DNA from 3 places in the Streptomyces sp. NPDC005017 genome. Region 3 is predicted to be linked to each of the others. Evidence: riboswitches for the same ligand, from Rfam matches in the RefSeq annotation. Region 3 holds a riboswitch; each other region holds the start of a gene.
The links. Region 3 has a riboswitch for thiamine pyrophosphate ahead of thiO (glycine oxidase ThiO). Riboswitches for the same ligand answer to the same signal wherever they lie in the genome.

Region 1: linked by a shared signal. The riboswitch ahead of thiC (phosphomethylpyrimidine synthase ThiC) and the one ahead of thiO (glycine oxidase ThiO) in region 3 are both predicted to bind thiamine pyrophosphate.
Region 2: linked by a shared signal. The riboswitch ahead of ACFYR0_RS30690 (thiamine ABC transporter substrate binding subunit) and the one ahead of thiO (glycine oxidase ThiO) in region 3 are both predicted to bind thiamine pyrophosphate.

Annotation. Positions count from the first base shown of each region.
Region 1 is NZ_JBIALD010000005.1:149,030-159,339, forward strand. It holds gene hisC (histidinol-phosphate transaminase) at 1-306, opposite strand, end outside; gene ACFYR0_RS09955 (LacI family DNA-binding transcriptional regulator) at 823-1,935, shown strand; gene ACFYR0_RS09960 (metallophosphoesterase) at 2,321-3,418, shown strand; gene ACFYR0_RS09965 (hypothetical protein) at 3,611-4,474, shown strand; gene thiC (phosphomethylpyrimidine synthase ThiC) at 4,571-6,373, opposite strand; TPP riboswitch at 6,366-6,543, opposite strand; gene ACFYR0_RS09975 (YibE/F family protein) at 6,615-8,207, shown strand; gene ACFYR0_RS09980 (SsgA family sporulation/cell division regulator) at 8,292-8,729, opposite strand; gene ACFYR0_RS09985 (IclR family transcriptional regulator) at 8,828-9,730, opposite strand; gene ACFYR0_RS09990 (DUF5326 family protein) at 9,937-10,149, opposite strand.
Region 2 is NZ_JBIALD010000026.1:78,932-89,241, forward strand. It holds gene rpsB (30S ribosomal protein S2) at 1-634, shown strand, start outside; gene tsf (translation elongation factor Ts) at 817-1,653, shown strand; gene pyrH (UMP kinase) at 1,849-2,607, shown strand; gene frr (ribosome recycling factor) at 2,751-3,308, shown strand; gene ACFYR0_RS30675 (phosphatidate cytidylyltransferase) at 3,308-4,468, shown strand; gene ACFYR0_RS30680 (SRPBCC family protein) at 4,638-5,084, shown strand; gene rlmN (23S rRNA (adenine(2503)-C(2))-methyltransferase RlmN) at 5,255-6,361, shown strand; TPP riboswitch at 6,396-6,503, shown strand; gene ACFYR0_RS30690 (thiamine ABC transporter substrate binding subunit) at 6,583-7,665, shown strand; gene ACFYR0_RS30695 (ABC transporter permease) at 7,641-9,302, shown strand; gene ACFYR0_RS30700 (ABC transporter ATP-binding protein) at 9,302-10,310, shown strand, end outside.
Region 3 is NZ_JBIALD010000012.1:214,418-224,727, reverse strand. It holds gene pknB (Stk1 family PASTA domain-containing Ser/Thr kinase) at 1-519, opposite strand, end outside; gene ACFYR0_RS20440 (thiazole synthase) at 817-1,611, opposite strand; gene thiS (sulfur carrier protein ThiS) at 1,614-1,814, opposite strand; gene thiO (glycine oxidase ThiO) at 1,811-2,962, opposite strand; TPP riboswitch at 2,960-3,070, opposite strand; gene ACFYR0_RS20425 (hypothetical protein) at 3,125-3,475, shown strand; gene ACFYR0_RS20420 (NAD(P)/FAD-dependent oxidoreductase) at 3,508-4,755, shown strand; gene ACFYR0_RS20415 (Rv2175c family DNA-binding protein) at 4,964-5,329, shown strand; gene thiE (thiamine phosphate synthase) at 5,402-6,049, shown strand; gene metF (methylenetetrahydrofolate reductase [NAD(P)H]) at 6,221-7,144, shown strand; gene ACFYR0_RS20400 (hypothetical protein) at 7,201-8,130, shown strand; gene ACFYR0_RS20395 (phytoene desaturase family protein) at 8,198-9,718, opposite strand; gene ACFYR0_RS20390 (TetR/AcrR family transcriptional regulator) at 10,146-10,310, opposite strand, start outside.

The DNA.
Region 1 (10,310 bases), on a different contig from region 3:
GGCGGTGGCCTGGATCAGCTGCTGGGCGACACCGACGGAACCCGTGCCCGTGGCCAGGTGCGTCACCGGCACCCCGAAGCGCTCGGCCAGTTCCTCCATCAGACCGGTGCAGGCCATGTCCGGGTAGCGGTTGAAGGCGGTGGCGGCCGCGGTGACGCTCTCCATCACACCGGGCAGCGGGGGATAGGGGTTCTCGTTGGAGGACAGCTTGTACGCCACAGGCCCTCCGGCCGCGGCGGGCTTGCCCGGCTTGTAAGTGGGGATACCCGCCAACTCGGCGCGCAGCCTCGGGCTCGTCTCGCTCACCGCAGTCCTCCTCGCGATCACCGGCGGACCGTCCGCACCGCCGGCTTCCAATGCTTCTCACCTTAAGAGGATTCGGCCCGCGTGCGTATGGGCCAGCGCACACGTCCTGCACCTCGTGCGGCTCCCCTGCACCGCCGCTCCGCCTCGTTCCGCCGCCCCCGCCACGGTGCGCGGCGGGCTCGCCCACCCCGGACCGGCGCGCCACACACTTCACACCGACAACAGGGGCATCATCGGAGGAAGGCGCATGAATCGGGGGCGCGCCCTACATATATCTATGCGCCGGTAGCTTGCGCCGTGGCGCGCATCCCTCGTGAAGGTGAGTTGAGACCTCTTCGAGACATCAGGCAGTTGGCAGGCGGGTGCGCGCGGACAACCCACGTATCACGGTAGAACCCACTAACTCCCTTGCTTTCAAAGGGAATCAACCTTGGATCGCCTTGCAGAAACGTGCCTGTCAACAGGTGCATATGCGTCCGCACTACCCCACCGTATGAGCCCTACTATCGGCTCGCCATGACAGCAGCAGGGAAGCACCAGGTGAGCCGCGCGGAAACCTCACGCCGAGGCAGCCGTCCGGGACGGGCGGGCATCAGAGACGTGGCCGCCGCGGCCGGGGTCTCCATCACAACCGTCTCCGACGCCCTCAACGGCAAGGGCCGGCTCCCCGATGCCACCCGTCGCCACGTCCGCGAGGTCGCCGACCGGCTGGGCTACCGCCCCTCGGCCGCCGCCCGGACCCTCCGTACCGGCAAGTCGGGACTCATCGGCCTGACCGTGACGACCTACGGGGATGAACCTTTCACCTTCACCGAGTTCGCGTACTTCGCCGAGATGGCCCGCGCCGCCACCTCCGCCGCCCTGGCCCGCGGATACGCCCTCGTCATCCTCCCCGCGACCTCCCGCCACGACGTGTGGTCGAACGTGGCCCTGGACGGCACGGTCGTCATCGACCCCTCCGACCAGGACCCGGTCGTCAGCGAACTGGTCCGCCAGGGTTTACCGGTCGTCTCCGACGGCCGCCCGGCCGGCTCGCTCCCCGTCACCGCCTGGGTCGACAACGACCACGAGGCCGCCGTCCTCGGCATCCTCGACCACCTCGCCGACGCCGGGGCCCGCCGTATCGGCCTGCTCACGGGCACCACGACCGACACGTACACGCATCTGTCCACCACCGCCTATCTGCGCTGGTGCGAACGCGTCGGCCAGGACCCGGTCTACGAGGCCTATCCGGCACACGACCCCTGTGCCGGCGCCGTCGCCGCCGACCGGCTGCTCGCCCGCCCCGACCGCCCCGACGCGGTCTACGGCCTGTTCGACCCCAACGGGACCGACCTGCTCGCCGCCGCCCGCCGCTACGGGCTGCGGGTCCCCGAGGACCTGCTGCTGGTCTGCTGCAGCGAGTCCACGGTCTACGCCAACACCGAGCCGCCCATCACCACCCTCTCGCTCAAGCCCCGCCGCATCGGCACGGCCGTGGTCCAGCTCCTCATCGACGCCATCGAGGGCGTGGAGTCGGACCACCCGGTCGAGCAGGTGATACCGACCGAACTGATCGTCCGTACGTCCTCCCAGCGCCGCCCGACCCGCCGCACGGTCAGCCCGCCGCGCTCCCCCGACCAGGGGTGAGCGGCGGGGCCGCCTCCACGCCACGCCGGACCGGCTCCCCCGGACCCGCCGAAAGCCGAAGCGCCGTCGCCACCGCACCCCGCTCCAGGGGGCCGGAACGAGACGCTCAGGGCGCGGAGAGGGAGCCGATCCGGCCAAGCTCCGCTCACGGAACGGGGCCGTCCGCTCTCGCACCGCCCACGGCATGATCCGAAACGCGGCTCCGCGGCGGCCGTCACCGGGACGAAGGTCGGCCCAATTGGGGCGAAAGGCGCGGTGAACCTGAGTACTCTTCCGATTCACCACCCCTGGGTCATCACACGGCACGATCCGCATTCCTATGATGGGCCCACGGCACCGCGGGCCGCTGCGACCAGGCAGTCCGATGGGGTGCAGGTGCGGCGCGATGGTGGAGGGGTCGATGACTCAGGGGGCCGGTCAGGGACCCGAGGTGGAGCGCACGGCGACGGTGCGCGACTTCCGGGTGCCCGCGTATGTCCACGAGACCGGTCCGCGTCCCGCGCAGGGCTCCCAACCCGCCGGTGATGCCGCCCCCACGGCCGAGCCGCTCGACTACCCCGAGGGGTACACCCCCACTCAGCGCGATCTGCCTGTCATCAATCGGGGTGACACTCTCCAGGTGACCGTGGACCCCGCGCCCGCGGTCGTCGAACGCCCCGCCACCGGCCCCGGCCCGCTGTTCGTGGTCGGCGACGTGCACGGCTATCTCGACGAACTGCTCGCCGCCCTGCGGGAGAAGGGCCTGATCGACGCCTCCGGTCAGTGGTGCGCCGGCACCGCGCGGCTGTGGTTCCTCGGCGACTTCACCGACCGCGGCCCGGACGGCATCGGCGTCATCGACCTCGTGATGCGGCTGTCCGCCGAGGCCGCCGCGGCCGGCGGCTACTGCAAGGCCCTGATGGGCAACCACGAACTGCTGCTCATCGGCGCCAAACGGTTCGGCGACACCCCCGTCAACTCCGGCGCGGGCACCGCCACCTTCCAGGCGGCCTGGCTGCTCAACGGCGGCCAGAAGACCGACATGGACCGCCTCCAGGACCACCACCTCCAGTGGATGTCCCGCCTCGACGCGATGGAGGAGGTCGAGGGCCATCTCCTCGTCCACTCCGACACCACCGCCTACCTCGACTACGGCGCCTCCATCGAGGAGGTCAACGACAACGTCCGCGAGGCCCTCACCCGCAACAACGCCGACGAGGTCTGGGACCTGTTCCGCAAGTTCACCAGGCGCTTCTCCTTCCGTGACGAGGGCGGCGACGCCGTGCGCTCGCTGCTCGACGTCTACGGCGGCACACGCGTCGTCCACGGTCACAGCCCCATCCCCTACCTCCTGGGCGAGGTCGGCTCGGAGGAGGGCGAGGACAGCGGCGGCCCGACCGTGGAGGGCCCGCACGTCTACGCGGGCGGTCTCGCCATCGCCATGGACGGCGGAGTGACCATGGCCGGGAAGCTGCTGGTGCAGCAACTTCCCCTGGATAAGTAAGCGTTCACCGGGCAGGCGCCCCAGAAGCGCGCTCGGGGAACGGCCGCGTCGGCCAGGACCCAATTTCTGCAAACCCCCTGTCACCGGCCACCGTCGCCGCTCTACCATCGGCTTATCCGTAGCAGGCTCCCCTCCGTTTCTGCCCGACGGCTCGTCAGCGTGCGAGCCCCAAGCCCTACGGAGCATCGGGGGATGCACATGAACAGCGTTCCGCAGCACCTGCTGAGCGAGGACCGCCAAGAGTACGAGCGGATCCTCGATGAGGCGCTGCGCTCCGCCCCACACCGTCCCGAACTGGCCGCTGTCGGTCAGCGGCTCAACCCCGAGCAACTGCGCACGATGGCCCTCAACGCCACCGCGCTCATCACGGCCGCCGCGGCGACCGAGTACCAGCACTATGTGAAGGTCCGCGAGGAACTGCGCCGCCCACCGTCCACCACGTCCTCCGTGCGTGAGTCCGGCTCCGCCGATCAGGGCGCGGGCACGGTGGGCCTCGCCCCCTCCATGGGCGAGGTCGCCGAGACCGCCGGCGCGGGAGCCGTCGCCGTCGTCGCGGTCCTGGCACCGGTCCTCGCCGGAACGGCCGCCGTGATCTTCCTGCTCGTCGGCTACCTCCTGAAGATGCTCGATCCGGACCGGGCGTTCGCCGAGACCATGCTCACGACCGGCTGGGTGTTCGGTGCCGTCACCGCCGTGGCGATCCTCGTCGCCGGCGCCGGCCTGCTGCTCACCGCTCTGCGCAACAGTCCCTCACTGGAGACCGGCCCCTACGGCGAGCCCGACGGAGAGGTGGAACGGGCCAGGCAGGCCTGGCGCGAGGCTCTCCTGGAGCGCGGCATCCTGCCGTTCCTCCAGGACGCGCTCAGCACCGCGCGCCCGGTACGCCTGCCCCGCACCACCTCGTCGGCACCCACGAGCCGTATGCCGCACCTCGGTTACGGCCGGCCGGGCTTCACCAGCCCCGGTGAAGGCTCCACCACGGGCACCCGTCCGAGCTACACCAGCCCGGACTTCACGAGCCCCGACTTCGGCGGCCCCGAGCACCAACCGGACTGACCCGGCTTGCGCCCCCGCCCAGGGGGCCCAAGCCGAACCCGGCCGACGGCCCGCCCGGTCGACGGCCCACCCAGCCCGTCCGTGATCAGCCGTCGATCAGTCCGCGATCGGCAGGTACACCCGGTTGCCCGCCGCCGCGAACTCCTTCGACTTCTGCGCCATGCCCTCCTCGATCTCCCCCTTGCTCCCGCCGTGCTCACGGCGGATGTCCTGGGAGATCTTCATCGAACAGAACTTCGGCCCGCACATGGAGCAGAAGTGGGCCGTCTTGGCAGGCTCGGCCGGGAGGGTCTCGTCGTGGAACTCCCGGGCCGTGTCCGGGTCGAGGGCCAGGTTGAACTGGTCCTCCCAGCGGAACTCGAAGCGGGCGTCGGAGAGGGCGTCGTCCCACTCCTGGGCGCCGGGGTGCCCCTTGGCGAGGTCGGCGGCATGGGCCGCGATCTTGTAGGTGATGACGCCGGTCTTGACGTCGTCACGGTTGGGCAGGCCCAGGTGCTCCTTGGGCGTGACGTAGCAGAGCATGGCCGTGCCCCACCAGGCGATCATCGCGGCGCCGATGCCGGAGGTGATGTGGTCGTAGGCCGGAGCGATGTCCGTGGTCAGCGGGCCGAGCGTATAGAACGGAGCCTCATCACAGATCTCCTGCTGAAGGTCGATGTTCTCCTTGATCTTGTGCATCGGGACGTGACCGGGGCCCTCGATCATCGTCTGCACATTGAAACGCTTGGCGATCCGGTTGAGTTCCCCGAGCGTCCGCAACTCCGCGAACTGCGCCTCGTCGTTGGCGTCCGCGATCGAGCCGGGCCGCAGGCCGTCGCCGAGCGAGTACGTGATGTCGTAGGCCGCGAGGATCTCGCAGAGCTCCTCGAAGTTCTCGTACAGGAAGCTCTCCCTGTGGTGCGCCAGGCACCACGCCGCCATGATGGAGCCGCCGCGCGAGACGATGCCCGTCTTGCGGTTGGCGGTCAGCGGCACGTACGGCAGGCGGACGCCCGCGTGGACGGTCATGTAGTCCACGCCCTGCTCGGCCTGCTCGATGACCGTGTCCTTGTAGATCTCCCAGGACAGTTCCTCGGCCCTGCCGTCGACCTTCTCCAGCGCCTGGTAGAGCGGCACCGTGCCGATGGGGACGGGGGAGTTGCGCAGCACCCACTCGCGGGTGGTGTGGATGTTGCGGCCGGTGGACAGGTCCATGACCGTGTCGGCGCCCCAGCGGGTCGCCCAGGTCATCTTCTCCACCTCCTCCTCGATGGAGGAGGTCACCGCGGAGTTGCCGATGTTGGCGTTGACCTTCACCAGGAACCGCTTGCCGATGATCATCGGCTCGATCTCCGGGTGGTTGATGTTGGCCGGCAGCACGGCCCGGCCTGCCGCGATCTCCTCGCGCACCACCTCAGGAGAAACGTTCTCCCTGATGGCCACGTACTCCATCTCCGGCGTGATCTCGCCCCGTCGGGCGTACGCGAGCTGGGTGACGGCCTGGCCGTCCCGTCCGCGGCGCGGCAGCCGGGGGCGGCCCGGGAAGACCGCGTCGAGGTTGCGCAGCCCGCCTCGCGGCGAGGTGTGCCGCAGCCCGTCGTCTTCGGGACGGACCGGGCGGCCCGCGTACTCCTCGGTGTCGCCGCGCGCGATGATCCAGTTCTCCCGCAGCGGCTGAAGGCCCCTGCGGACGTCCGTATCCACGGATGGATCGGTGTACGGGCCGGAGGTGTCGTAGAGCGTGACCGCCCGGCCGTTGGTGAGATGCACCTGACGGACCGGCACCCGCATGTCGGGGCGCGAGCCCTCGACATACGCCTTGTGCCAGCCGATGGACTTCCCGGCCTCGCCGCTGTCGTCGCCCTCGGATACGGCGGAGATCTGCGCGGAGGCAGGCGTGCGTACGTCCTTGCTGGTCATGAGACCTACTCCCTACGCCGGCATTACCCGGTAACAGGTTCGGCGGTCGACGCAGCGGTCACCGTCTGCCGGTGTTTCGTGTGGAACGACACATGTTCCACGTGAAACATCGCGTAGACGGAGGTCAGCGTCCTCTCAGCCCGGTGCTCCGAGCTCCCGCGTGTACAAAGGTGTCCCCACGCTAGCGTCACTTCGGGCGCGGTGAACAGGGGGCCCCCGCCGTTCTTGCGATGATCGGGCGGTGACCACACCGCAGCAGCCTCCGTTTCCGCCGCCCGAGCCCCGCCGCCACAGGCCCGTTGGCGACCCAGGCCCTGGTTCCGGTAGAGGGCAGGGGACGGGTCCAAGGAGTGAACACGGCGACTCTCATGGGCAGATGGACGCCCATGGGCGCGGGGACCCGCACGGACACGGGAACTCCCCTGCGGGCGGGAGCTCCCGCGGGGGCGGGCACGAGCCGTCACAGGGCGGCGGACACGGCTCTTCGCACGGTGGCGGGCACGGGGGCGGCCATGGGTCCTCGCACGGCCACAGTCACAGCCATGGGCCGGCCGCTCCCGTCTCCCGGCATCTGCGGAAGGTGATCGCCGCGATCCTGGTCCCGTTCGCCGCCGCGGTCGTGGTGGGCCTGGTCGTGCTGTGGCCCGGCGGTGCGCCCGCGCACGAACGCACCGGCGTCGGCTTCGACCGGCAGACGGAACAGGCGACGGTCACCAAGGTCGAGCCGGTCGACTGCAGGACAGCCGGTGTCTCCGGCGTCCCGCCGACAGGCGACACCTCCACCGCCGAGGGCTCCTCGGCGGTGCAGCAGGCGAACGGCGACTGCAAGAAGGCGACGATCCGGGTCGACACCGGCGAGAACACCGGGCGCACGTTCACCGAGATCGTCCAGCCCGACCAGTCGCGCCAACTGCACGAGGGCCAGGAGGTCGTGGTCGCCTACGAGCCCTCCGCGCCGGAGGACCTTCAGTACTCGGTCGCCGATGTGAACCGGCGGCTGCCCCTCACCGTGCTCGCCGGCATCTTCGCGATCGCGGTCGTGCTCGTGGGCCGGATGCGCGGTGTGATGGCGCTGGTGGCGCTGGCCCTGAGCTTCATGGTGCTCAACTTCTTCATCCTGCCCGCGATCCTCCAGGGGTCGAACCCACTGGTCGTGGCGGTCGTCGGAGCGAGCGCCATCATGCTGATCGCGCTGTATCTCTGCCACGGCCTGTCCGCGCGGACCTCGGTGGCCGTCCTCGGCACGCTGATCTCGCTGCTGCTGATCGGTGTGCTCGGGTCGTGGTTCATCGACTGGGCCGCGCTGACCGGCAACACGGACGACAACACCGGTCTGATCCACGGGCTGTATCCGTCGATCGACATGAGCGGTCTGCTGCTCGCGGGCATCATCATCGGCTCGCTCGGTGTGCTGGACGATGTGACGGTCACGCAGACCTCGGCGGTCTGGGAACTGCACGAGGCCAACCCGACGATGGGCTGGCGCGGCCTGTACCGCGCGGGCATCCGGATCGGCCGTGACCACATCGCGTCCGTGGTGAACACCCTCGTCCTCGCCTACGCGGGCGCGGCGCTGCCGCTGCTCCTGCTGTTCTCCATCGCGCAGAGCAGCGTGGGCGCGGTCGCCAACAGCGAGCTGGTGGCGGAGGAGATCGTGCGCACACTGGTCGGCTCGATCGGTCTGGTGGCCTCCGTTCCGGTCACGACCGGTCTGGCCGCGCTGATGGTGGCCGCCGACCGCCCCGCTCCGTCCCCCACCGGCGTCGGCGAGCCGACGACGGGACCCTCACCCGTCGCTGCACGGTCCGGCCGGGGACGGCGCCGCAAGCGGTAGGCACCACTCCGCCCGTCGGGCGGACCGACTCCGGAAAACAGCGCCCCAGGTGAAGCGTTACGGCACCTCAGCGGCCGTGACGCTTCACCCCGCGCTCTGCTCCTCGGCCAGGATGCGGTCCAACGCCTCGTCGAGGTGGGCGTCGAAGTCGGCGAGCGAGGTCTCCTGGCCGAGCGGCACCAGCTTGTCCGTGCGGTCGAGGAAGGCGACCAGCGGCGCCGTCGAGGAGCGGAACAGCGCCTGGTCACTGCCCACCTGAAGCCGGATCACCACCTCGCCCAGCGACTCCGGCTCGACGGGCGCGACCCTGACGTCCCCCTCGCCGCTCGGCCGACCCACGCCGTCGATGAGCAGCTCCCGCCCGAACACCCAGGTCACCGGGGCGTCACCGGGCAGATGGAAGGTCAGTCGCACGGCATACGGATCACAGCTCTCGTAGCGCAGCTCCACCGGGATCCTGAACGAGAGCTCCTCGGAGACGAGAAAGCTCATCATGACCTCTGCCTGCACCGACTCGCGCATCGCCTACCCCGTCATTTGCCGTCGACTGGCCGGGAATGATCCCTTGATCCTGGTGGCATCTTGCTCAACGTGCACACCAGATCACAAGCAGTGAGTTTTCAGATACTGATAGAGATCGCCAGCGACCCCAGAAGGCGCCCGATCTCGCTCTGCAGTTGTCGCGCCGCGGGGATCAGCCGTCCGGCCTGCTGGGCGGGAAGCGAGAGGGCCATCGTGGCGGCCGTACTGCCCATCGTGATCGGAATCGCCGCGCAGACCGTGCCCAGCGCGTACTCCTGACGCTCGATCACCGGGTCCATCCGGCCCATCCGGTCCAGCCTGCGCAGCAGACCGCCCTGGTCACGGATGGTGTAGGGAGTGATGGACTGCACCGGGTAGCGATCGAGATGGTCGCGGCGGTCCTCCGGGGCCAGCTGGGACAGCAGGCACTGGCCGATGGCGTGGGCATGGCCGGTCTCGCGGAAGTCGGCCCACTCCTCCACGGCGGGGTTCGCCGGGGTGTCCGAGACGCAGACGACCTCGATCTCGCCGTTCCGGTACACCGCGTAGTACACCGGGACACCGATCGAATCCCGCCATTGCGCGAGAGCCTCGACCATCGTGCTGCGACGTTTCTGCTGCTCACCGCTGCCGGACAGCCGTTCCGCCGCCTCGCCGAGGAAGAACAGGCCCTTGTCCCGGCGCAGATAGCCCTCGTGCACGAGGGTGCGCAGCAGGTGGTAGGCCGTCGGCAGGGCCAGGCCGGTCTCACGGGCCAATTGCTTGGCGGGCGCCCCGTGTTCGTGTCCGGCGGCGCTCTCCAGCAGACGCATCGCCCGCTGCACCGAGCTGATCAGGGTCGTGGTGACCGGGTGCGGGGGCCGCGCGCCCGGGGGCACCGGCTGCTCGGGCGGCCGGGTGAGGGAGCCGACGGGGGCCGCGCGCCCGGGTGGCCGGGCGAGGGTCCCGGTCGGGACGGGGGGTGCGTGGAGGTCAGCGGGGGCGGTGTCAACCGTGGCCAAGGGTCACTCCCGAAGCGCGAGGGTGCTGCCCGTGCCGGGGAACACGGGAGGGGTGTACGGGGGCGTACGCCGGTCGCGGGGGCGTCCCCGTGTCGAGTTCCGGACTCTAACGGCCTGTCACCGCCCCATGACGCCCTGCCCGTAAAACTTCCCTCGCCCGAGGGAACCGGTGGTTGCCGCTTGCCGCCCACCGGCTCCCCTCGCCGTCACCAGTCGCCGCGTGAGGAGGAGCTCGACGTGAACTTCCGTACGACGTAGATGAGTCCGCCGACCAGGGCCACGAAGATCAGCAGCTTGAACAGGAGGCCGATCACGAAGGAGACGACGCTCGCTATCAGGCCGCCGAACACCACCAGGGCGATGACCGGCACCGCGACCCACTTCACCCACCACGGCAGACCCGCGAAGATCTCTCGCATCGCCCCAGCCCTTCTCTCCTGTCCCACGGGGCTCTGTTCGCCCTCCGGGTTCTCCGTTTGTCCTGCCCTCGATGCTAGGACGGACAGGGGGTCCGGCGGGGCCCTCGCATCCCTGCTCCTCCCCTGACAGATCCCCTAGGGAACCCGGGGGTCCGGGATCA
Region 2 (10,310 bases), on a different contig from region 3:
CCGCGTCGGCATGCCCTTCGTCAACCAGCGCTGGCTGGGCGGCATGCTCACCAACTTCTCGACCGTCTACAAGCGTCTGCAGCGCCTCAAGGAGCTCGAGCAGATCGACTTCGAGGACGTCGCGTCCTCCGGTCTGACCAAGAAGGAGCTCCTGGTCCTCTCCCGCGAGAAGGCCAAGCTCGAGAAGACCCTCGGCGGTATCCGCGAGATGCAGAAGGTGCCCAGCGCCGTCTGGATCGTGGACACCAAGAAGGAGCACATCGCGGTCGGCGAGGCCCGGAAGCTCAACATCCCCGTCGTCGCCATCCTCGACACCAACTGCGACCCCGACGAGGTCGACTACAAGATCCCGGGCAACGACGACGCGATCCGCTCCGTCACCCTGCTCACCCGCGTGATCGCCGACGCCGTCGCCGAGGGCCTCATCTCCCGCTCCCGTGTCGCCACGGGTGACAAGGGCGAGAAGGCCGCCGGCGAGCCGCTCGCCGAGTGGGAGCGCGACCTGCTCGAGGGTGAGAAGAAGACCGAGGCCGCTCCGGCCGCCGAGGCTCCGGCTGCCGAGGCCGCTCCGGCCGCCGAGGCTCCCGCCGCCGAGGCCACCGAGGCTCCGGCCGCGGACGCCGAGCAGGCCTGACCCGTCAGCGTCAGTGTTGACGGCGGGGGCCACGGCTTCACCCGCGCCCCACAGGCGCGGTGAAGCCCGCCCCCGCCGTTCACCCGTGGATCAGCGGAATGTCAGGGGACCCGGCTACATCCGGAACCAAGACTCCGTAGATCTTCGAGATCTTCCAGACTTCGAGAAAGACTCACAGACTCATGGCGAACTACACCGCCGCCGACGTCAAGAAGCTTCGTGAGCTCACGGGCGCCGGCATGATGGACTGCAAGAAGGCCCTGGACGAGGCCGACGGCAACGTCGACAAGGCCGTCGAGGCGCTGCGCATCAAGGGCCAGAAGGGCGTCGCCAAGCGCGAGGGCCGCTCCGCCGAGAACGGCGCCGTGGTCTCGATCATCGCCGACGACAACTCCTCCGGCGTCCTCGTCGAGCTGAAGTGCGAGACGGACTTCGTAGCCAAGGGCGAGAAGTTCCAGGCCGTGGCCAAGGCCATCGCCGACCACGTCGCCAAGACCTCCCCGGCCGACCTCGAGGCCCTGCTCGCCTCCGAGATCGAGGCCGGCAAGACCGTCCAGGCGTTCGTGGACGAGGCCAACGCCAACCTCGGCGAGAAGATCGTCCTCGACCGCTTCGCGCAGTACGCCGACGGCTTCGTGCTCGCGTACATGCACCGCACGATGCCCGACCTGCCCCCGCAGATCGGTGTCCTCGTCGAGCTCGACAAGCCGAACGCCGACGTGGCCAAGGGCATCGCCCAGCACATCGCCGCCTTCGCGCCGAAGTACCTCGCCAAGGAGGACGTCCCGGCCGAGGTCGTCGAGACCGAGCGCCGCGTCGCCGAGGAGACCACCCGCGCCGAGGGCAAGCCCGAGGCCGCGATCGCCAAGATCGTCGAGGGTCGGGTCAACGGCTTCTTCAAGGACGCGACGCTGCTCGGCCAGCCGTACGCGCTCGACAACAAGAAGTCGGTCCAGAAGGTCCTGGACGAGGCCGGTGTCACCCTGAAGCGCTTCACGCGCATCAAGGTCGGCATCTGAGTCCGTACCGGGACCGACGCGCGACCCGCGGCGGACTGCCGCTAGGGTCGACCGCAGTCGTCCGCGCACACCGCCCCGCGCGCGTGTGACGGACGACAGCAGATCTGACGAGGAGGCCATTGCCAGCATGGGAAGCACACCCCGGCGGCAATGGCCTTCTTCGTATGTGCAACACGTGAAAGAGGCGGGATCTCCATGACCACGAAGGCCCAGAAGAGCGACGACGGCAAAGTACGCGGCCGGTACATGCTGAAGCTGTCCGGAGAGGCCTTCTCCGGCGGCGGGGGCCTGGGCGTGGACCCCGATGTGGTACACAAGATCGCCCGTGAGGTCGCCGCGGTCGTGCGCGACGGCGCCCAGATCGCGGTCGTCATCGGCGGCGGCAACTTCTTCCGCGGTGCCGAACTCCAGCAGCGCGGCATGGACCGCGCCCGCTCGGACTACATGGGCATGCTCGGCACCGTGATGAACTGCCTCGCCCTCCAGGACTTCCTGGAGAAGGAGGGCATCGACAGCCGGGTGCAGACCGCCATCACCATGGGCCAGGTCGCCGAGCCGTACATCCCGCTGCGCGCCGTGCGCCACCTGGAGAAGGGCCGCGTGGTCATCTTCGGCGCCGGTATGGGCATGCCCTACTTCTCCACCGACACCACCGCCGCCCAGCGCGCCCTGGAGATCGACGCCGAGGCGCTGCTGATGGGCAAGAACGGCGTGGACGGGGTCTACGACTCCGACCCGAAGGCCAACCCGGACGCGGTGAAGTTCGACGCCCTCGGCTACGGCGAGGTCATCACGCGCGACCTCAAGGTCGCCGACGCCACGGCCATCACGCTCTGCCGCGACAACAAGCTCCCGATCCTCGTCTTCGAGCTTCTGGCCGAGGGCAATATCGCTCGCGCGGTCAAGGGTGAGAAGATCGGCACGCTGGTGGGTGACCAGGGCACCCGGGCCTGACCGGAGATTCACCCGGAGCCCGGCCGGGGATGGACAATGTCCTACCGGTCGGGAACCGTGCAGAAGAAGACGCGACGCAGCCGGCCGCCGCCCCCGACGAGGTACCGCAGCCGGGCCTTACTCAAGACACGCAGGAGCAAGTGGTGATCGAAGAGACCCTCCTCGAGGCCGAGGAGAAGATGGAGAAGGCCGTCGTGGTCGCCAAGGAGGACTTCGCCGCGATCCGCACCGGCCGTGCGCACCCGGCGATGTTCAACAAGATCGTGGCCGACTACTACGGCGCACCGACGCCGATCAACCAGCTGGCCTCGTTCTCCGTACCGGAGCCGCGCATGGCGGTCGTGACCCCGTTCGACAAGACCGCGCTGCGCAACATCGAGCAGGCGATCCGTGACTCGGACCTGGGCGTCAACCCGAGCAACGACGGCAACATCATCCGTGTGACGTTCCCCGAGCTCACCGAGGAGCGCCGCCGCGACTACATCAAGGTCGCCAAGGGCAAGGGCGAGGACGCCAAGGTGTCCATCCGCTCCGTGCGCCGCAAGGCCAAGGACGCCATCGACAAGCTGATCAAGGACGGCGAGGTCGGCGAGGACGAGGGCCGTCGTGCGGAGAAGGAGCTCGACGACACCACCGCGAAGTACGTCGCCCAGGTGGACGAGCTCCTGAAGCACAAGGAAGCGGAGCTGCTCGAGGTCTGATGAACGACTCTTCCTGGGGAGCGCCGCCACAAGCCGGGTACTGGGGGCCGTCCGACCAGGGGCCTGGCCAGGGGTATGTCCAAGGGGCTGCCCCGGCGGGTCCCGCGTACGATGCGCCTCAGGCGCAGCAGACTCGCCCCATGCCCATCGTTCCCGACGTACCCGTGTTCGGCGGAGACCAGGATGACGACCGGGGGGCCGCTCGGCCGAGTGGCCCCTTGTTCCGCGACGAAACGCCGCACGCGCGGCCGTACGACATGCCGCAGGCGCAGCCCTCCCGGGCGGTGCCGCAGAATCCGGAGCCCATGCCCGACGCCCCGCAGCCGGCGCCCGCACCGCAGAAGAAGAGCGCGGGCCGGGATCTGGGTGCCGCGATAGGGGTCGGCGTCGGTCTCGGCGCGGTGATCGTGGCGTCGCTGTTCGTCGTCAAGGCCGTGTTCGTCGGTGTCGTCGCGGTCGCCGTCGTCGTCGGTCTGTGGGAGCTGACCAGCAGGCTGGAGGAGCGCAAGGGCATCAAGGCGCCCCTCGTGCCGCTGGCGCTGGGCGGTGCGGCGATGGTCGTCGCCGGATACGCCCGGGGCGTCGAGGGCGCCTGGGTGGCGATGGCGCTCACCGCGCTGGCCGTCCTGGTCTGGCGTATGTCCGAGCCGCCCGAGGGCTATCTGAAGGACGTCACGGCGGGTGTCTTCGCCGCGTTCTACGTGCCGTTCCTGGCCACCTTCGTCGCGTTGATGCTCACCGCGGACGACGGGGCCTGGCGGGTGCTGACGTTCCTGCTGCTGACCGTGGTCAGCGACACCGGCGCGTACGCGGTCGGCTGGCGCTTCGGCAAGCACAAGCTCGCCCCGCGCATCAGCCCCGGCAAGACCCGTGAGGGACTGCTCGGCGCGGTCTCGTTCGCCATGGTCGCCGGGGCGCTGTGCATGGAGTTCCTGGTCGACGGCGGCAGCTGGTGGCAGGGTCTGCTGCTCGGCCTCGCGGTCGCGGCCAGCGCCACGCTGGGCGACCTCGGCGAGTCCATGATCAAGCGGGACCTGGGCATCAAGGACATGGGCACCCTGCTGCCGGGCCACGGCGGCATCATGGACCGGCTGGACTCGCTCCTGCCGACTGCCCCGGTCGTCTGGCTGCTGCTGGTGCTGTTCGTCGGCTCCGGCTGATCGTTCCTTCGGCCGTACGTCGGTATGGTCGAACATCCACGCGATGTCGAGCCCTCGCCCCTCCCGGGCGGGGGCTCGACCGCGTTCCCGGGGCGTTGGCCGCCCACTGTGCCGGGTGGGACGATTTCGGTGTACGTCCGCACAGGAGGTCACCTCACAGGGGGTCGCCATGACCGCCATCCGAGAATCCATCGACGTCGACCGCACGCCCGAAGACGTCTTCGCGTATGTCACCAACCCCTCCCACCTGCCCGAGTGGCAGTTGAGCGCCGTCACGGCGGAGCAGCTGGACGAAGGGCCGATGCACCCTGGCTCCCGGGTCAAGGTCACCCGTCGCCTCGGCAGCCGCGAGGTCCCGATGACCGTGGAGTTCGACACGCTCGACCCGCCGTACAGCTGGGACCTGCACGGAGTCGAGGGCCCTGTCAGGCCGCGCACCCACGGCTCGATCGAACCCCTCGACGACGGACGCCGTTCCCGGGTCACCATCGAGATCGACTTCGAGGGCCACGGACTGGGCAAGGTGCTGCTGCCCCTCGTCGTGCGCCCCCAGGTCCGCAAGGAGCTGCCGAAGGACGAGCTGCTGCTCAAGCAGCGGCTGGAGCAGCACACGTAGCCCGCGAGCCCGCACAGCCGACGCGGCTCGCACAGTCCACGCAACCCGCGTGGCCCTTTCGGGCCCGCAGGTCGACGCCCCGGCCGGAATGTCCGGCCGGGCCCCGGGATGCACCGGCGAGGCACTCGCATCGCAGGCCACCCGTAACGATCTGCGACACTGGAAGGGTTATGCCGAAGCCCGGAGAACTCACCTTTGTCGCGCCGCGCGGAGCCAAGAAGCCGCCGCGGCATCTCGCCGATCTCTCGCCCGCCGAACGCAAGGAGGCGGTGGCCGAGGTCGGGGAGAAGCCGTTTCGTGCCAAGCAGCTCTCGCAGCACTACTTCGCGCGGTACGCCCATGACCCGCAGGAGTGGACCGACATCCCCGCCGGTTCGCGCGACAGGCTGCGGGAGGCGCTGTTCCCCGAGCTGATGACCGTCGTGCGGCATCTGTCGACGGACGCGGGGACCACCCGCAAGACGCTGTGGCGGCTGTTCGACGGCACGCTCGTCGAGTCCGTGCTGATGCGCTACCCGGACCGGGTGACCATGTGCATCAGCTCGCAGGCGGGGTGCGGGATGAACTGCCCGTTCTGCGCCACCGGGCAGGCCGGACTGGACCGGAACCTCTCCACCGCGGAGATCGTCCACCAGATCGTGGACGGGATGCGCGCCCTGCGGGACGGCGACGTCCCCGGCGGGCCCGCGCGGCTGTCCAACATCGTCTTCATGGGGATGGGCGAGCCCCTCGCCAACTACAAGCGCGTCGTCGGGGCGATCCGTGCCCTGACCGACCCGGCTCCCGACGGGCTCGGGCTCTCGCAGCGCGGTATCACCGTGTCGACCGTCGGGCTCGTGCCCGCGATCCACCGGTTCGCCGACGAGGGCTTCAAGTGCCGGCTCGCGATCTCCCTGCACGCCCCCGACGACGAGCTGCGCGACACCCTCGTCCCCGTGAACACGCGGTGGAAGGTGCGCGAGGTGCTCGACGCCGGGTTCGAGTACACGGAGCGGTCCGGCCGCCGGCTGTCCATCGAGTACGCCCTGATCCGGGACATCAACGACCAGGCCTGGCGTGGTGACCGTCTCGGCCGGCTGCTCAAGGGCAAGCCCGTGCATGTCAACCTCATCCCGCTGAACCCGACGCCGGGCTCGAAGTGGACCGCCTCGCGTCCCGAGGACGAGAAGGCGTTCGTGGAGGCCATCGCCGCGCACGGGGTGCCGGTCACCGTCCGGGACACCCGGGGACAGGAGATCGACGGGGCCTGTGGCCAGCTGGCGGCCACTGAGCGATAATCTGGCAGCGTCCGCCCAGGACAGTCACATCTTCATATTCCGACAGGGGAGCGCCACAGCGCTGAGAGTGCGGCAACCGGGCCGCAGACCCTCTGAACCTTGCCCAGGTCATTCTGGGTAGGAAGTTCGGTCATCACTCAAGCTGTTGCGCCCTGCCCGGACGCCCTCAGGGGCCCCGGGCGGGGCCGCGTCTCTTCCTGGTCCATCCCAGGAGGAATCCAGTGCACACCAAGACGTTCGTCGCCGCGGCCGTCGGCCTCGGCCTGGTCACGCTCTCCGCGTGCGGGTCGTCCGACTCCGGCTCCGGCTCCGACGGCCAGGACTCCAAGACGGTCACCCTGGTCAGCCACAGCTCGTGGGCCGTCTCCAAGGACGTCCTCGCCGCCTTCGAGAAGGACTCCGGCTACAAGGTCAGGGTCCTGGAGGACGGCGACGCGGGCCAGGCCGTCAACAAGGCCATCCTGACCAAGGACAACCCGCAGGGCGACGTGTTCTTCGGCGTCGACAACACGCTGCTGTCGCGCGCGCTCGACAACGGCCTCTTCGAGTCCTACGAGGCCCAGGGCCTGGACCGGGTCGGCGCGGACTACCAGCTCGACAAGGACGAGCACCGGGTCACGCCCGTCGACTACGGCGACATCTGCGTCAACTACGACAAGCAGTACTTCGCCGACCACAAGCTGGCCCCGCCGGCCACGCTGGACGACCTGGTCAAGCCGGCGTACAAGAACCTCCTCGTCACCGAGAACGCCTCCACCTCCTCGCCCGGCCTCGGCTTCCTGCTCGGCACGGCCGCGCGCTACGGGGACGACGGCTGGCAGGACTACTGGACGAAGCTGAAGGCCAACGGCGTCAAGGTCGTCGACGGCTGGGAGCAGGCGTACAACGAGGAGTTCTCCGGCTCGGCCGGCGGCAGGGCCGCGAAGGCGGAGCGGCCGCTCGTCGTCTCCTACGCCTCCTCGCCGCCCGCCGAGGTGATCTACGCCGACCCGAAGCCGAAGGCCGCGCCCACCGGTGTCGCCGAGGGCACCTGCTTCCGGCAGATCGAGTTCGCGGGCCTGCTGAGCAACGCGAAGAACGCCGAGGGCGGCAAGAAGCTGATCGACTTCCTGGTTTCGGAGAAGTTCCAGTCGGACATGCCGCTGAACATGTTCGTCTACCCGGTGACCGAGGGCGCGCAGGTGCCCGCCGAGTTCACCGCGTACGGCCCCGCCGCGAAGGACCCCGAGACCATGGACCCGGCGAAGATCGCCGAGAACCGTGACGACTGGGTCAGGGCATGGACCTCGCTCGTAGTGAAGTAGCCCGCGTGAGGAGCGCGGCGCGGCTGGGGCTCATGGCCCTGCCCGTCGCGTTCTTCGGGCTGTTCTTCGCCTACCCCGTCGTCGCGATCGTCCAGCGCGGACTGCGGGTCGACGGGGCCTGGCAGTTCGGGCGGATCGGCGAGGTGCTCGCCGATCCCGGCATCCGGCAGGTGCTGTGGTTCACCGCCTGGCAGGCGCTCGCCTCGACCGCGCTCACCCTGCTGATCGCGCTGCCCGGCGCCTATGTCTTCGCCCGCTTCGAGTTTCCCGGCAAACAGGTGCTGCGGGCGGTGGTGACCGTGCCCTTCGTGCTGCCGACCGTGGTCGTCGGCACCGCCTTCCTCGCCGTCCTCGGCCGGGGCGGCCTGCTGGACGAGCTGTGGGGCGTACGGCTGGACACCACCGTGTGGGCGATCCTGCTCGCCCATGTCTTCTTCAACTACGCGGTCGTCGTGCGTACCGTCGGCGGGCTCTGGGGTCAGCTCGACCCGCGGCAGGAGGAGGCCGCGCGGATGCTGGGCGCGTCCCGCCTCACCGCGTGGCGCACGGTCACCCTGCCCGCCCTCGGGCCCGCCGTCGCCGCCGCGGCCCTGATGGTCTTCCTGTTCACCTTCACCTCCTTCGGTGTGGTGCAGATCCTCGGCGGGCCGACCTTCTCCACGCTGGAGGTCGAGGTCTACCGGCAGACCACCGAGATCTTCGATCTGACCACGGCCGCCGTGCTGACCCTGGTGCAGTTCGCCGCGGTGGCCGCCATCCTCGCCGTGCACGCGTGGACGGTACGGCGGCGCGAGAGCGCCCTGCGGCTGGTGGACGCGGCCGGGACCGCGCGACGGCCGCGCGGGGCGGGGCAGTGGACCCTGCTCGCGGGGGTGCTCGTCTCGATCGTGCTGCTGCTGGTGCTGCCGCTGGGGGTGCTGGTGCAGCGGTCCCTCAAGGCCCCGGACTTCGGCTACTACCGGGAGCTGACCTCCTCCGACGGCGGTGTCTTCCTCGTGCCGCCGATCGACGCGATCGGCAACTCCCTCTCCTACGCCGCCGTCGCCACCCTCGTCGCCGTCCTGATCGGCGGTCTCGCCGCGGCCGCGCTCACCCGGCGCGACGCCGGGCGGCTTGTGCGCGGTTTCGACGCGCTGCTGATGCTGCCCCTCGGGGTGTCCGCGGTGACGGTCGGCTTCGGCTTTCTGATCGCCCTCGACGAGCCGCCGCTGGACCTGCGGTCCTCGTGGCTGCTGGTGCCGCTGGCGCAGGCGCTGGTCGGGGTGCCGTTCGTGGTGCGGACCATGCTGCCGGTGCTGCGGGCGGTGGACGCCCGGCTGCGGGACGCCGCGACCGTGCTCGGGGCGTCGCCGTGGCGGGTGTGGCGGGAGGTGGACCTGCCGCTGGTGCGGCGGGCGCTGCTGGTCGCCGCGGGGTTCGCCTTCGCCGTCTCGCTCGGCGAGTTCGGGGCCACCGTGTTCATCGCGCGGGCCGACAACCCGACACTGCCGGTCGCCGTGGCCAGACTGCTGTCCAGGCCCGGAGACCTCAACTACGGCCAGGCCATGGCCCTTTCCACGATTCTCATGGTGGTGTGCGCCACCGCTCTGCTCCTGCTGGAGAAAGTGGTGGTCGTGGATCGGACGGGGGAGTTCTAGTGCTGCTCAGCTGTGAAGAGGCGACCGTGCGGCTCGGCGGACGGGCGGTGCTGGACGGGGTCGGCCTGGAGGTGGCGGAGCACGAGATCGTGTGCGTGCTCGGCCCGAGCGGCAGCGGCAAGTCGACCCTGCTGCGGGCCGTCGCCGGGCTCCAGCTGCTGGACGCCGGGCGCGTGCTGCTGGACGGCCGCGACCAGCGGGGCGTGCCCGCGCACCGGCGCGGCGTCGGGCTGATGTTCCAGGACCACCAGCTGTTCCCGCAGCGGGACGTGGGCGGCAACGTGGCCTTCGGGCTGCGGATGCACGGTGCCTTCAAGGAGCGGCAGCGCGAACGGGTAGGGGAGTTGCTCGACCTCGTCGGGCTGCCGGGTGCCGAGCGGCGGGCCGTGGCCGCGCTGTCCGGCGGTGAGCAGCAGCGGGTGGCGCTGGCCCGGGCGTTGGCGCCGCGGCCGCGGCTGCTGATGCTGGACGAGCCGCTGGGCCAGCTCGACAGGTCGCTGCGCGAGCGGCTCGTCGTCGAACTGCGGGAACTGTTCGGCCGGTTGGGCACGACCGTGCTGGCCGTCACCCACGACCAGGGCGAGGCCTTCGCGCTCGCCGACCGGGTCGTGGTGATGCGCGAGGGGGGCATCGCCCAGGCGGGTACGCCCCTCGAGGTGTGGCAGCGGCCCGCGGACGAGTTCGTGGCACGCTTCCTCGGCTTCGACAACGTCGTCCCGGCGACCGTGACCGGGGAGGCCGCGGACACGCCCTGGGGCAAGCTGCCCGTCCCGGAGGGAGCTCCGCAGGGAGCCCGTGCCGTGCTCGTACGGCCCGCCGGGGTGCGGTTGGTGCCGGTGGCGGACGGGCTGCGCTGCACGGTGACCGCGCGTACCTTCCGCGGCACCCATGTGACGGTTCACCTCCAGCCTGCTGAGGGGCCCCGGCTGGAGGCGGCCTGCGCGCTGCGGGACGCGCCCGAGGTGGGGGACGAGGTGGCTGCCGTCTTCGACGGGGCGGAGGTTGTGG
Region 3 (10,310 bases):
GGTGGTGCTGGTGACGGTGTCCACCGACCGTACGAGCCCGAAGTCGGCGACCTTGACCCGGCCGTCGTCCCCTATGAGCACGTTCTCCGGCTTCATGTCCCGGTGTACGAACCCGGCCCGGTGCGCGCCCCCCAGCGCGGCCAGCATCGGCTCCAGGATGTCCAGGGCGGCCCGCGGCTGGAGCGCGCCGCGCTCGCGCAGCACGTCCCGCAGGGTGCAGCCCGCGATGTACTCCATCGCGAGATAGACGTACGACCCGTCGGCGCCCTGGTCGAACACCTGCACGACGTTGGGGTGTGCGAGCCGGGCCACGGACTTCGCCTCGCGGATGAACCGCTCCACGAACGACCCGTCCGCCGCCAGCGTCGGGTGCATCACCTTCAGCGCGAGCACGCGGTCGAGGCGGGTGTCCACGGCCCGGTAGACCGTGGCCATCCCGCCGACCGCGATCCGCGCCTCGACGCGATAACGCCCGTCGAGCACCTGCCCGACCAGAGGGTCCTGAAGGGTCGTGTCCACGCAGCGAGTCTACGAGCCACCACCGACACCCCCACCGCCCGCACGGGATAGCACCAAGACTGCAGCCGACCTGTGACCGTGTGCCGCCGCGGGCGGGCGTCCTCCGCTTCCGCCGTGGGCGGGCGTTCCGCACTCGGGCCCCGAGCGCGCGTCGGCCGCCGCCCGCCACCGCCCCACCGCCGTGGGCGGGCGTTCCGCAAGGGGCGGAACGGGTGGGCACGGCCACCAACGCCCAGCACCTGGCGGGAGACAGTCCGAAGGCGCCCCTCAGAAGGCGACCGCCAGAAGAGGCACCCCTCAGAAAGCAGGCCGCTCAGGATCCAACCGCGCCAAGCCCTCCGCAGGAGAAGACGCCTCGGCGAAGTGCCGCTTGGGAATCCGCCCCGCCCGCAGGGCGAACCGCCCCGCCTCCACCCCCGCCTTCATCGCGGCAGCCATCAGCACAGGCTCCTGCGCCCGGGTCACCGCGGACGCCAGCATCACCCCCGCACACCCCAGCTCCATCGCCAGCGCCACGTCCGACGCCGTACCGGCACCCGCGTCCAGGATCACCGGCACGCGCGCGTGCTCCACGATCAGCTGGAAGTTGTGCGGGTTCCGGATCCCCAGCCCCGACCCGATCGGCGATCCGAGCGGCATGACCGCCGCACAGCCCACGTCCTCCAGCTTCCGCGCGAGAACGGGGTCGTCGTTGGTGTACGGCAGCACGGTGAAACCGTCCTCCACCAGTGTCTCCGCGGCGTCCAGCAGCTCGACCGGGTCCGGCAGCAGCGTGCGCTCGTCGGCGATGACCTCCAGCTTGACCAGGTCCGTGCCGAGCGCCTCCCGGGCCAGCCGGGCGGTCAGCACGGCCTCGCCCGCGGTGAAGCAGCCCGCCGTGTTCGGCAGCACGCGGATGCCCAGCCGCCGCAGCACCGACAGCACCGAGCCCTGCACCGACGGGTCGACCCGGCGCATCGCGACGGTCGTCAGCTCCGTCCCGGACGCCAGCAGCGCCCGCTCCAGCACCTCCAGGCTGGGCGCGCCCCCGGTCCCCATGATCAGCCGGGAGCCGTACGTCGTACCGCCGAGGACGAAAGGATCGTCGGCCATGGTCAGCCTCCCTGTACGGCGGTGAGGACCTCGACACGGTCGCCCTCGGCGAGTGCGGTGGCGGACCACTGCGCCCGCGGGACGACGGTCTCGTTGAGGGCCGCGGCCACCCCGGAGGGGGCCGCGGTGAGGGACGTCACGAGCGTGTCGAGAGCCGTGCCGGGCTCGATCCGCCTGCGCTCGCCGTTGACCGAGATGTTCATACGGGCTGCTCCGAGAGTGCGAATCGCTTCGGGGTGAACGGGCGTGCCTCGTCCGGCAGTTCCCCGGTGGCCAGGGCATGCGCCAGGGCGTCGCCGGTGACAGGCGTGAGGAGGACGCCGTTGCGGTAGTGGCCGGTGGCCAGCAGCAGGCCGTCCAGCGCGGTCGGGCCGAGCAGCGGCGCGTTGTCGGGGGAGCCGGGGCGCAGCCCGGCGCGGGTCTCCGTGAGCGGCAGCTCGGTGATGCCGGGCACCAGTTCGTGGGCGTCGCGCAGCAGCTCGTACACGCCGCCCGCGGTGACCGTGGTGTCCCAGCCCAGCTCCTCGCTGGTGGCACCGACGACCAGTTCGCCGTTCTCGCGCGGGACGAGGTAGACGTGGCTGCCGCGCACCACCGCGCGGACGGTCCGGTCGAGGAAGGGCGCGTACCGCTTCGGCACGGTCAGCCGCAGCACCTGCCCCTTCACCGGCCGTACCGGCGGCAGCAGATCGTCGGGCACCCCCGCCAGCTGCCCGCTGCGGCTGCCCGCGGCGAGTACGACCTGTCCGGCGCCCAGCAGGACACCCGAGCGCGTGAGGACGCCGGCCGCGCGCCCGCGCTCCACCACGAGCCGCTCGGCCCACTCCCGGTCGAAGCGCACCCCGGCCCGCTCGCAGGCCGTCACCAGCGCCGCGGCCAGCCGCCGAGGGTCGATCTGGTGGTCCCCGTCGACCCGCAGACCGCCGCGCACCCCCGGCGCCAGCATCGGCTCCAGGCGCCGGCACTCGCGCCCCGACAGCCACTGCGAGTCCAGCCCCGACTGCTGCTGGAGGACGTGCAGTTCACGCAGATGGGCCCGGTCGTCGGCGTCCAGCGCCACGGCCAGCGTGCCGCACTGCCGGTAGCCGAGGTCGTGCCCGGTGAGGTCGGTGAGCTCGGAGGCGAACTCCGGATAGCGGCGCGCCGAGGCGAGGTTGAGGCCGAGCAGGGTCTGCTCGCCGTAGTGCAGTTCGGTGACGGCGGCCAGCATCCCGGCCGCCACCTGCGCGGCTCCGCCGCCCGGCCCGGGGTCCACGACGGCCGTGGCGAAACCGCGCTGCGCGGCCCGCCAGGCCGTGACCAGACCGATGATGCCGCCCCCGACCACGAGGACGTCTGACGTACGCGACATGGGCGTCCAGCCCCTCCCTTCGCCGGCATGACCCGGATCAGGTTCGTACGGTCGGAGGCCGCCCGCCTCCCTCTCAGCCCGGTGCGCCGGGCTCCCGCGAGTGCTTTACGTTGGGCCCACCCTAGCCGTTGGTCCGGCGCGTCTGTAAGGGAGCCTTCGCCCATGCCCGGTTCGCTCGACGGTCTGACACTCGCCCCGCTCTCCGACCAGGCAGCGGGACAGGTCGGGACCCGCACCCGGTTCGCGTACCACGAGAAGGACGGGGAGATCTGGGCCGAGTACGCCGGTGGCGATGTCGTACGCGGGCGTCTCGTGGGTACCCGGGAGGGGGACCGGCTCGACTTCCGGTACGTCCAGCTCGGGCGGGACGGCACCACCGCGTCCGGGCACTGCGTGTCGCTGGTGGTGGAACTGGCCGACGGGCGGATCAGGCTGGAGGAGACCTGGGAGTGGGAGTCGCGGCCGGGCAGCGGTACGAGCGTTGTGGAGCAGGTCACGGAACACGGCCCCTGACTGACGGATTGTCAGTTGTCTATGGTGATCAGGTGAGCGAGCAGACGCAGGGAAGAGGAGTGTCCGCGAGACGGAGGGTCGTCGTCGTGGGCGCGGGAATGGCCGGTGTCCAGACCGCGGTCGCGCTGCGCGAACAGGGCCACCCCGGCGCGGTCGTGCTGATCGGCGCCGAGCCCCATCAGCCCTACGACCGGCCGCCGCTCTCCAAGGCCGTGCTGCTCGGCACCGCCGAGGGCTCCGCGTTCGACGTCGACTTCGAGGCCCTCGACATCGAGCTGCACCTCGGCCGCGAGGTCCTCGGGGTGCGCCCGGACGACCACGAGCTGGACACCGCCGAGGGCCCGGTGCCGTACGACGTGCTGGTGCTGGCCACCGGCGCCGAGCCGGTCCGGCTGCCCGGCACGGAGGGGGTCCGGGGCGTGCATCTGCTGCGCACCCTGGACGACGCCGAGCGGCTGCGGCCCGTGCTGGCCCGCCAGCACGACATCGTGGTCGTCGGCGCGGGCTGGATCGGCGCCGAGTTCGCCACCGCCGCGCGCGAGGCGGGCTGCGCGGTGACCGTCGTGGAGGCCGCCGACCGGCCGCTGGCCGGGGCGCTGCCCGCCGAGGTCGCCGCGCCGATGACCGCCTGGTACACCGACAGCGGCGCCGAACTGCGCACCCACGCGCGCGTGCGGCACGTCGAGCCCGGCGAGGTCGTCCTCGACGACGGCACCCGGCTGGCCGCCGGAGCGGTCGTCGTCGGCATCGGCGCCCGGCCCGCCACCGCGTGGCTCAAGGGTTCCGGCATCGAGCTGGGCGAGCACGGGGAGGTCGTCGCCGACGCCCATCTGCGCACCTCCGCCCCGGACGTCTACGCCGTCGGCGACTGCGCCTCCTTCCCGTCCGGGCGCTACGGCGAGCGGCTGCTGGTCCACCACTGGGACAACGCCCTCCAGGGCCCGCGCACGGTCGCCGAGAACATCATCGGCGCCCGTACCGGTGAGGCCCCCGCTGTGTACGACCCGGTGCCCTACTTCTGGTCCGAGCAGTTCGGCCGCTTCGTCCAGTTCGCCGGCCACCACTCCGCCGCCGACACCCTCCTGTGGCGCGGCGACCCGTCCGGCCCGGCCTGGTCCGTCTGCTGGCTCCGCGACAACCGCCTCACCGCCCTCCTCGCGGTGGGCCGCCCCCGAGACCTCGCCCAGGCCCGCAAACTCATCGAAGCCGGCACCCGAATGACCCCCTCCCTCCTGGAAGACCCCTCCCGCCCGTTGAAGGCAGCAACGGCAACCCCCTGAACCCACACCCCTCCGACGCCCGAGAGGAAGCACCCCATAGGGGCGCGGGGAACTGCGCGACAAGCCACAACGAACCCGCACCCAAGAGCCGACCCCAAAAAGGGGCGCGGGGAACTGCGCAAAAGCACCACCGCCCCCCACCCCCCGACCGACACTCACTCCTACGCCCCATCGCCGCCCCACCAGCGGAGCGCCTACGCTGGGGAGCGTGACCGAGATTGACACCAAGACCGACGCTCTCGTCCCCGCCTGGCTCACCCTCCCCGACATCGCCGAAATGCTCGACATCGAGGTGACGCGCGTGCGGCAGCTGGTCAAGGAAGGCCAGCTCATCGCCGTACGCCGAGGTGAGAACCGGGCCCTGCACGTCCCCGCCGCGTTCATCGACGGGGACAAGGTCGTCAAGGGCCTCGCCGGCACCCTGACGCTCCTGCGGGACGACGGCTTCACCGACGAAGAGATGCTGGAGTGGCTTTTCACGCCCGACGACAGCCTGCCCGGCACCCCCGCCCAGGCCCTCAGCGAGAATCGCGGCACGGAGGTGAAGCGCCGCGCCCAGGCGCTCGCCGTCTGACCTGATCAGCACCGGCGTACGGGCCGGGGCCCGCGCCCCGGCCCGTACGCATCCGACGACGGGGGGACACCCATGCCCGCGACCGCACGCGCCCAGCTCGCCGACGCCCGGCTCTACCTCTGCACGGACGCCCGCAGACGCCAGGGCGACCTGCCCGAGTTCCTGGACGCGGTCCTCGCGGGCGGGGTCGACATCGTGCAGCTGCGCGACAAGGGCATGGAGGCCGGCGAGGAGCTGGAGCACCTGAAGGTCTTCGCCGACGCCTGCGCCCGGCACGGCAAGCTCCTCGCGGTCAACGACCGCGCGGACGTCGCCCACGCCGCCGGCGCCGACGTCCTGCACCTCGGCCAGGGCGACCTCCCGGTCCCCGCGGCCCGCGCGATCCTCGGCGAGGACGTCCTGGTGGGCCGCTCCACGCACAGCGAGGCGGAGGCCGCCGCGGCCGCCGTCCAGGAGGGCGTGGACTACTTCTGCACCGGCCCCTGCTGGCCCACCCCCACCAAGCCGGGCCGGCACGCCCCCGGCCTGGACCTCGTGCGCCACACCGCCGCCCTCGGCACCGACCGCCCCTGGTTCGCCATCGGCGGCATCGACCTCGGCAACCTCGACGAGGTGCTCGACGCGGGTGCCCGCCGGGTGGTGGTCGTCCGGGCGCTCACCGAGGCCGACGACCCGGCGGCGGCCGCCGCGGAGCTCGCGAAGCGGCTACGCGCCGCATAGGCGGGGGCGATCTTCGAGCGTCGCTCCACTGGTCGTATAGCGAGACGCCTGCCGGTGCGGATCGGGTCAATTCGGACGGGCTCTGTCCACCCTCTGGACAAGAGTCGGGCAATTCGGGCAAATTTCCGGGATGTGGTTGGGGGACCGGCGGCCCCTGGCTAACCTGCCGGTATGGCCCTAGGAACCGCATCGACCAGGACCGACCGCGCGCGCACTGTGCGTGACATCCTCGCCACCGGCAAGAAGACGTACTCCTTCGAGTTCTCCGCGCCGAAGACCCCCAAGGGCGAGAAGAACCTGTGGAGCGCGCTCCGCAGGGTCGAGGCGGTCTCTCCCGACTTCGTCTCCGTCACCTACGGCGCCGGCGGCTCGACCCGCGCGGGCACCGTCAAGGAGACCCAGCAGATCGTCGTGGACACGACCCTCACCCCGGTCGCCCACCTCACCGCGGTCAACCACTCCATCGCCGAACTGCGCAACATCATCGGCCAGTACGCCGACGCCGGCATCCGCAACATGCTCGCCGTGCGCGGTGACCCGCCCGGCGACCCGATGGGCGACTGGGTGCCGCACCCCAAGGGCCTCACCTACGCCGCCGAACTCGTCCGGCTCATCAAGGAGTCGGGCGACTTCTGCGTCGGCGTGGCGGCCTTCCCGGAGATGCACCCGCGCTCCGGCGACTGGGACACCGACGTCGAGCACTTCGTGGACAAGTGCCGGGCCGGAGCCGACTACGCCATCACGCAGATGTTCTTCCAGCCGGAGTCGTATCTGCGGCTGCGTGACCGAGTCGACGCCGCGGGCTGCGAGACCCCGGTGATCCCCGAGGTCATGCCCGTGACCAGCGTCCGGATGCTCGAGCGGCTGCCCCAGCTCAGCAACGCGCACATCCCGGACGAGCTGAAAGAGCGGATCCTCACAGCCAAAGACAATCCGACCGCTGTACGCTCCATGGGGATCGAGTTCGCCACGGAGTTCTGTGCACGGCTGCTGGCCGAGGGTGTCCCCGGACTGCACTTCATCACGCTCAACAACTCCACGGCGACCCTGGAAATCTACGAGAACCTGGGCCTGCACCACCCCCCGCAGGCCTAGACCTGCCGCTCCGGTTTACGACACACTGCGTAGCGGTCACTGGGAGAGGGGCGTACATGGGCTGGACGGTCCTCTACATCGCGTTCGGCGTGGTCGCGCTGTGGCTGCTCGGCGAAGTGCTGCTGCAGTACAAGGCACGGCTGCGCTGGCGGCTGCTCGCGTTCGCGGGCTTCCTCGGCGTGGTCGCCGGTGTCCTGATCTCCTCGGTCGTGGTCATCGGCCTGGGCGCCTGTGCCTTCGCGGTCGGGCAGGTCTACGTCACGATGTCCTTCCGCCGCGGCTTCCAGGCCGGCTGGGCCTTCAACCGTCCCGGCGCCGACCGGGACGGTGACGACGACTACCAGGACCCGGCCCCGGAGGCCTCCGACCTGGAGGAGAGCGACCGCGGCGCGGCCGCCGACTACCGCCGCGCGGACTCCGGCTACGCCCAGGACGACGACTACGACCGCGACGACGTCTTCACGCCGTCCCGCCCGGAGTCCGCGGCCGACGCCACCGGCGACGTCTACCAGCCCCAGCCCCTCCCCGAGGACACCGGCTCCTACGGCGTCTACACCGACGGCTACCCCCAGTCCGCCGCCCAGCAGCCCCAGGACCAGTACGCCGCCACCGCCCAGAGCACCGACCAGGGCTACGGCTACGACGGCTACTCCGGCTACGGCCAGCAGCAGTCCTACGGCTACGACACCACGGGCCAGCAGCAGTACGCCGCCTACTCCGACCCGTACATCGGCACCCAGGGCTACGACGGCGCCTCGTACGACACCGGTTACGGCGGCCAGCAGCAGTACGGGCAGCAGGCCTACGGCCAGGACCAGTACGCCACCGGCGGCTACGGCGAGTCGACCCCGGCGGGCGGCGTCTGGGTGCCGCAGCAGCGCACCGACGAGCAGTACGGCACCGACCCCTCCCAGGACCAGGGCTACTACCAGGGCGGCGACGGCCAGTCCCAGGGCACCGGCTACGACGAGCACTACCGCTACTGAGCGCGGCCCCCTCCGGCTCCCGAGGGCCTTGCCCCGCACGGCTGCCCGGGCCCGCGCGCCCACCGGCTCACTGAGAGCCGCGGAACTCCGGTCCCTCCACGATCAGACCCGCGACCAGGGCGCCCGACATGCCCGCGTGGGGCAGGCCGCCCCCGGGGTGGGCCCAGCCGCCCGCGGCGAAGAGGCCCGGCAGGGCGGTGGAGTTGGCCGGGTGCAGCAGCCGCCCCGCGCCCGCCGCGAGCGAGGGCGCCGGGATCCCACCGCCTTCCGCGCCGGTCTCGGCCTCGATGTCGGCCGGGGTGCGGACCTCGTGCCACAGCAGCCGGTCGCGCAGCCCGGGAAGGGCGCGCCCGGCTGCGGTGATCATGTCCTGGGCGTGCTGCGCGAAGGACTCCGGCTCCGCCCCGCCCCCGTCCGTCCGGGCGGGAACGGCCGAGGTGAGCACGACCGCCTCATGGACGGCGTCCGGCACCAGCGCCGGGTCGTCGGGCCGCAGCACGGTGACCGTGGGGTGCGCCACCCTCCCCGAGGGGCCGTGGCCGAAGAGCAGGTCCAGTTCGGCTTCACGGTCCCGCGCGTGCACGACCGTCCGGTGAGCCGTCCCCTCCGGACGCCCTCCGCGCAGCGCCAGCAGCACCGTCAGCCGGCTCGGCGTCCCGCGCCGCGGCGGCACCTCGCCCTCGGCGCGCGTGGCCGTGCCCGGGGTGAGGCGGTCCAGCACCTCGGGGGAGACACCGGCGACCACGAAGTCCGCCTCGGCCACCGTCGCGCCGTCGGCCAGCTCCACGCCCGCGGCGCGGCCGTCCTTCTCCAGGATCCGGGCGACCTCCGCGTCGAAGACGAACTCGACCCTGCGGACCAGACACCGCTCGTACACCGCGCGGGCCAGTTCCCTCACGCCGCCCTGCACGTACCAGGTGCCGAAGGCGTGCTCCATGTACGGCAGGACCGCCGCGCTCGCGGGCGCCGTGCGCGGGTCCAGGCCGTGGGCGAGGGCGTGGCTCTCCAGCAGGGCGGCGAGCCGGGTGTCGCGCAGCTCCCAGGCGCCGATCTCGGCGAGGGTGGTGGCCCGGCGGGTGCGCAGGACCCGCTTGTGAGGGACCGCCGGATAGGGCTCGCGGTCGGCCAGCACCGACCAGTTGGGCCACAGCGGCTCCTCCAGCAGGGGCCGGCGCGAGCGGTCCCAGGCCTCACGGGCCCGGACCAGGAAGTCGCCCCAGCGGGCGCCCGCCCCCTTGGCGAGGGCCGCGTCCAGCGCCTCGACCACGCCCGCGCGCGAGGCGTTGGGCAGCGTGGCCTCGGTGCCGTCCGCGAAGAGATGCCGCGCGGACGGGTCGACCTGGACCAGCTCGACGAGGGACTCCAGCTGCTCCTTGCCGGTCTTGATGAACAGGTCGCGGTAGACCGCGGGCAGGGGCAGCAGCCCGGGGCCCGTGTCGAAGCGGAAGCCCTCCCGCTCCAGGCGGCGTACCCCGCCGCCGTAGGTGTCCGTCCGCTCGTACACCGTCACCCGGTGGCCCGCGACGGCCAGCCGGGCGGCTGTCGCCATCGCGCCCATCCCGGCGCCGATCACCGCAATCCGTGCCATGACCGCGACTTTATCGGCCACCGCTGACAATCCGGTCCCGGGGCCGTCCGGGGCCCCGCGCGGGCACTCAGGGGTGAGTATCCGTACCTAGGCACGCAGATGAGTACGCGCGCGGATGGGGCACCACGGGCCGGGACGGGAGAGTTGGAGGCACGGAACGGGGCACTGCGCCGGCACCGCCGACACGGGGCGGCGGAACGGCGCGGCCCCCGACCGCTCCTTCCGCCGACCCGGTCGGCGGGAGCGAGGCAGGGGGGAACCCGGGGGACGACCGCACGGGGGACCGTCGGGGGGACAAGGGGAAACACGGGGGATCACGGGGGAGCACGGGGGAAGTGAGGCGCCGGTCCGGTCCGCGGGGGACGCGGCCGGACCGGACCGGCGCTCTCGTGTTCCCGTGCCCGATCCCGTTCCTGTCGTACGCCGTTCAGCGGCGGCCGCTGACCCGCCCCTGCAGCAGCCGGGACAGGGCCGCGTGGACATCGTCCAGCGAGCGTTCCGGCTGGAACGACTGCCAGTCCAGGGCGGCCACGAGCACCATGCCCACCAGGGCGGCCGCGGTCAGCTGGATGTCGATCTCCTCGCTGAGCTC